Cellulophaga algicola DSM 14237: one gene and its partner. The protein of the gene in region 2 binds, or shares a complex with, the protein of the main gene of each other region. Links are inferred from orthologs where the notes say so. Each region holds a gene or a part of one and is shown on either strand. Other genes may lie near its edges.

Region 1 (2,921 bases), 3.3 Mb from region 2 along the record:
GCCCATCTTCTACCCATTTATCAAAAATAGAATACTTAGCTTGGTGCAGTATAAAAGGAACTTTCATTTCTTTTAATAATTTGGCAGCTTCTTTAGTCTCTTTTGGTTCGTAATTAGAAATACCAACGTAAAGTGCTTTTCCTTGACGTACAATATCTGCAAGAGCTCCCATTGTCTCTTCTAAAGGAGTATCTGGATCTGGTCTATGATGATAAAAAATATCTACATAATCTAATCCCATTCTTTTTAGACTTTTATCTAAACTGGCGATTAAATATTTACGTGATCCTAAATTACCATATGGGCCAGGCCACATATCGTAACCTGCTTTAGAGGCAATAAACAACTCATCGCGATACGATTGAAAATCTTTTTTAAAGATTGTTCCAAAGTTTTCTTCTGCAGAACCATAAGGTGGTCCGTAATTATTAGCTAAATCAAAATGGGTTATTCCCAAATCGAAGGCCGTTCTTAAAACCTCACGTCCGTTCTGAATGTTATCTACAAAACCAAAATTATGCCATAAGCCTAATGATATTGCAGGAAGCAAAACACCACTTTTACCTGCCCGATTATACGTCATAGAATCATACCTATTGGGCTGAGCTAGGTAGTTTTTTATTCCTGTTTTGTCATTTATCTGCATCTATGAGATTTTAAATATTCCTTCCTATTATTTTTTTATTCTATGAACTCAACATTCTTTTAAAGAAATTAAGCACTTTATTAAAAATAAAAAAGCCTATCAAATTTAAATACTGATAAAACGAGTATATAAATTTCGATAGGCCTATATGAATTCTATTTTAGATTACACGTGTAGCGCTCTATCTTCAGTCGCTGCAAGTGCAGCTTCTTTTACCGCTTCAGCATAAGTTGGGTGTGCATGACTCATTCTTGCGATATCTTCAGCAGAAGCTCTAAACTCCATTGCTGTAACACCTTCAGCAATTAAATCTGCAACACGAGCACCAATCATATGCACTCCTAAAACTTCATCTGTTTTTTTGTCTGCAAGGATCTTCACAAATCCGTCTGTATCACCACTTGCTCTAGAACGTCCTAAAGCACGCATAGGAAAAGAACCTGCTTTGTATTCAATACCAGCTTCTTTTAATTGCTCTTCTGTTTGCCCTACGGCTGCAACTTCTGGCCATGTGTAAACAACACCTGGAATTAAGTTATAATCAATATGTGGTTTCTGACCCGCTAATACTTCAGCAACTAAAGTTCCTTCTTCCTCTGCCTTGTGCGCTAGCATTGCACCTTTAATAACATCTCCAATAGCATATATATTAGAAACATTCGTCTGTAGCTGCCCATTTACCGCTACTCTACCTCTTTCTTCTAATTTAACACCAGCAGCTTCAAGGTTTAATCCATCAGTATAGGCATGACGACCTACTGCAACTAAACAATAATCTCCTGTAAAGGTAATTTCTTCCCCTTTTTTATTATCAGCTTTTACAATAATTTCATTCCCATTACGCTCTACAGATTTTACCTTGTGAGAAAGTTGGAATTTAATTTTTTGCTTTTTAAGCACTTTCATCAATTCTTTAGATAATGCACCATCCATTCCTGGAATTATACGATCCATAAACTCAACAACCGTAACTTCTGCTCCAAGTCTTTTATATACTTGCCCTAGCTCTAAACCTATAACACCACCACCGATAACAATCATGTGTTTAGGCACTTCTTTTAGCTCAAGCGCTTCTGTAGAGGTAATAACACGCTCTTTATCTAATTTGATAAATGGTAATGTAGACGGTTTAGAACCTGTAGCAATAATCGTATTTTTTGCTTCTATCGTTTCCGTAGTACCATCATTCTTAGCAACGTTAATATGAGTAGCATCTTTGAAACTTCCTGTTCCTGTAAAAACATCAATTTTATTTTTACTCATCAAAAATTCAATACCCTTTGTTGTCATATCAACAACGCTTTGCTTGCGAGAAATCATTTTTTCAAGATTCAGTTTTATTTCACCAGAAATCTCAATTCCATGCTCTTCAAAATGCTTTATAGCATCCTCATAGTGATGCGAAGAATCTAATAAAGCCTTAGAAGGAATACACCCTACATTTAAGCAAGTTCCTCCTAAAGTGCTATATTTTTCAATAATCGCAGTTTTCATTCCTAATTGCGCACAGCGTATAGCTGCAACATATCCACCTGGACCAGAACCAATAATGGCTACATCGTATAAACTCATAATTTTGAATTAATTTTTATAAACATAACAAAATTAGTATTAATTTCTGGCATAGAAGCCTTCAAAACACTAAACTTCTGTTATATTAAACTAGTATATGGCAATTGCTGTGGTATGCTTAACTTCTGTAATAACAAATGAACTTTGTGTACTCCCGATATGACTAATGGCTGTTAATTTAGAAACCATAAAATCTCTATACGCTTCCATATTGGTAACGTGTACTTTTAATATATAATCATAATCACCACTTATATGGTAACATTCTACCACTTCTTTTAATTTTACAACTTCCTTTTCAAAATCGGTAACATAGTCCTTGGTATGCTGTGCCAATTTTACATGGCATAGCACCGTAAATTCCTTATTCACCTTTTTCTTACTAACTAAGGCTACATATTTTTCTATAGCACCATATTTCTCTAAGCGTTTAATCCGCTCATAAACTGCTGTAACAGATAGATTTAGATTGTTTGCATACTCCTTAGTTGTTTTTTTACTGTTTGCCTGAAGTAGGTTGAGCAGTTTTGCATCAATTTCATCTAATTTCATACGGATATATTTTCACCATTTTAAGAATTTTGACATCTTATTTAAACTATAAATCTACAAAATATATTATTTATAGTTTTATAATCTGTAAATAACAGTAAACGTTGATATATTTTATGGGTATGACTAATTTTATAAAAGATTAGAATGT
Region 2 (2,932 bases):
TTTTTCTTCTGCTGTAAATAAAGCAAAAATAACAGTGCGTTTATTAAGCTTGTTTAAAGCAAAATAACGAGCAAGCTCTAAAACCGTGGTTGTTCCTGATGCATTATCATTAGCTCCGTTTGCAATTTCATCTCCATTTTTAGGAGAAATTAATCCTATATGATCATAATGTGCGCCGATAACAACAACTTCATTTTTTAATTTAGGATCATTACCTTCTAACACCCCTACAACATTATAAGCAGGTTCGCTAAAATTCGAAATGGTATCCTTATAAGAGTCAAAAAATGGTTTTACCCCATTTTTTTTGAAGATTTCCTCTATATAGTTTGCTGCTTTTTCTATTCCTTCACTCCCTGCTTCTCTTCCTTTTAATTCATCAGAGGCCAGATAAGTAATAATATCGCCTACATCTTTTGAAGAACTAAAATCTATAAACGGCACTGCTTTTCTAGATTGAAGAAGTACGCCATCATCTGTTTCCGTTTCGCTTATCATAAGCTCACCGCCACCCTCGCGAGCTACTGGGGCAATATTTTCAGGATCTGTTTCTTTCATTTTAACAGTACCACATGCTGTTAATATCAAAACAGAAAAAAGACAAATAATTGATTTCATACTATTTATATTTAGATTTTAAAGATAAAAAAAGCATCCTAATTACTTAGGATGCTTTTAAATTATATTATGCTTATTTTAATTAAGCTAACATGGTCACTGGATTCTCAATGAATGCACGTAATGTTTGCAAAAATTGAGCCCCTGTAGCACCATCTACTGTTCTATGATCACAAGCAAGTGTCAATTTCATGGTATTACCCACAACAATTTGCCCATCTTTAACTACTGGTTTCTCTACAATTGCTCCTACGGATAGGATTGCTGAATTAGGCTGATTGATGATTGAGGTAAAACTCTCAACGCCAAACATACCCAAGTTAGAAACTGTAAATGTACTACCTTCCATCTCGGCTGGTGTCAATTTCTTAGTTCTAGCCTTCCCTGCTAAATCTCTTACAGAAGCACCAATCTGAGATAATCCCATTTGATCTGTAAATTTCAATACAGGAACTACCAAACCATCTTCTACTGCAACTGCAACACCAACACTAATATGGTGATTATAACGTGTTGTATCGCCATTCCAAGATGTATTTACTTGTGGATGCTTTCTAAGTGCCATTGCACAAGCCTTTACTACCATATCATTAAATGATACTTTTGTATCTGGCAAAGCATTAATCTGCACTCTTGAAGCTTTCGCATTATCCATGTCTACCTCTATATTAAGGTAGTAATGTGGTGCTGTAAACTTAGACTCTCCCAAACGCTTAGCAATAACTTTACGCATTTGGTTGTTCTTAATATCTTCAACACTTTCTTCACCCACTGGCAATGCTAATGGAGCACTTGCACTAGAAGCTTTTGCTGCTGGAGCTGCCGCTTTAGGAGCAGGAACAAAGTTTTCTACATCTTTCTTTACAATTCTTCCGTTATCTCCAGAACCTGTAACATCATTTAAGTTTACTCCTTTTTCTGATGCAATTTTCTTAGCTAGTGGAGAAACAAATATTCTTTGTCCGTCTTTAACAACAACTTCTTGCGTTTCTGCTGGAGCACTAGGCGCAGCTTTTGCTTCTGTTTTAGTTGCTTCTTTTGGAGCTGTTGCAGCTGGCTTAGCCGCTGTTGATGGTTTTGATGGTTTTGATGCTAAAAGTGCATCTACATCTGTTCCTTCTGGGCCAATAATAGCTAGAATAACATCAACTGGAGAAGACTCTCCTTCTTGAGTTCCTATATACAATAATGTTCCTGAATAGAAAGACTCAAACTCCATGGTAGCTTTATCTGTTTCTATCTCAGCAAGAATATCTCCTTCTTCAATCTTATCACCAACTTTTTTCAACCAAGAAGCTACTGTACCTTCTTCCATGGTATCACTTAAACGTGGCATTTTAATGATTTCTACTCCTTCAGGAATCGCTACAGACGCTGCAGCTTCATCAGTAGTTTCTGGTTCAGAAGCTACTTCTTCTTGTTTTTCCTCTGTTTTAGCTTCTGGAGCCGAAGCACCACCACTTAATAAACCAGAAATATCTTCGCCTTCTTCACCAATTATAGCTAGTAAGGTATCTACAGGAGCACCATCACCTTCTTGAATTCCTATATGAAGTAACGTTCCTTCATTAAAAGATTCAAATTCCATGGTTGCTTTGTCGGTTTCTATTTCTGCTAAAATATCACCTTCTTCAACTTTATCTCCTACTTTTTTTAACCACTTAGCTACGGTACCTTCTTCCATGGTATCACTAAGTCTCGGCATATTTATTACTATTGCCATCTAACTATAATTTATGTTTCAAAAATGGATAATCTTCTTGCTCGTAAACCATATCATACATTTGGCTTACTGGAGGGAAATCTGACTCTTCTGCAAATTTCTCACATTCTGCTACTAACTTTTTAATTTTCTTGCCTATGGCACTAATCTCGTCATCAGTTGCATATTTCTTATCCTTAATTACGTCTAAAACTTGCGTAATAGGATCTATCTTTTTATACTCTTCAACCTCATCTTTTGTTCTATACTGCTGTGCATCTGACATAGAATGACCTCTATATCTATATGTTTTCATCTCTAAGAAAGTTGGTCCACCACCACTTCTTGCTCTTTCAATGGCTTTACTCATTTCTTTAGCAACGGTAACAGGATCCATACCATCTACTGGTCCACATGGCATTTCATAGCCTAAACCTAATTTCCAGATATCTGTTGAATATGAAGTTCTAGCTACTGATGTTCCCATTGCATACCCATTGTTCTCACAAACAAAAACTACTGGTAATTGCCAAAGCATGGCTAAATTGAAAGTTTCATGCAATGAACCTTGTCTTACAGCACCATCACCCATATAACATAAGGTAACCGCAT

The links. Proteins that work in one complex are often made in the same cells at the same time.
Region 1: the proteins of CELAL_RS03680 (region 2) and lpdA are in contact, whole or in part, in a crystal structure (PDB 1EBD), measured with the Geobacillus stearothermophilus proteins. The link is inferred for Cellulophaga algicola DSM 14237 from one-to-one orthologs. Residues at the interface, in WP_033016211.1 of Geobacillus stearothermophilus: Ile130, Ala131, Met132, Pro133, Arg136, Arg140, Glu141, Asn155, Arg157; in WP_049624544.1 of Geobacillus stearothermophilus: Pro340, Ser341, Asp344, Tyr345, Arg403, Asp406, Val408, Glu431, Ala432, Gly433, Asp438.

What each region holds. Positions count from the first base shown.
Region 1 is NC_014934.1:4,153,273-4,156,193, reverse strand. What follows is about bases 16-2,857. They hold lpdA (dihydrolipoyl dehydrogenase), read right to left. Parts: upstream 2,219-2,857; coding sequence 812-2,218; downstream 16-811. Other genes in these bases: CELAL_RS18090 (Lrp/AsnC family transcriptional regulator), read right to left, coding at 2,309-2,770; mgrA (L-glyceraldehyde 3-phosphate reductase), read right to left, coding at 16-646. Also shown: more of mgrA, read right to left, coding at 1-15. UniProt on the Escherichia coli protein: Lipoamide dehydrogenase is a component of the glycine cleavage system as well as of the alpha-ketoacid dehydrogenase complexes.
Region 2 is NC_014934.1:828,758-831,689, forward strand. Bases 22-2,874 are described here. They hold CELAL_RS03680 (pyruvate dehydrogenase complex dihydrolipoamide acetyltransferase), read right to left. Parts: upstream 2,342-2,874; coding sequence 701-2,341; downstream 22-700. Other genes in these bases: CELAL_RS03675 (M28 family metallopeptidase), read right to left, coding at 22-618; pdhA (pyruvate dehydrogenase (acetyl-transferring) E1 component subunit alpha), read right to left, coding at 2,346-2,874. In the rest of the region: more of CELAL_RS03675, read right to left, coding at 1-21; more of pdhA, read right to left, coding at 2,875-2,932.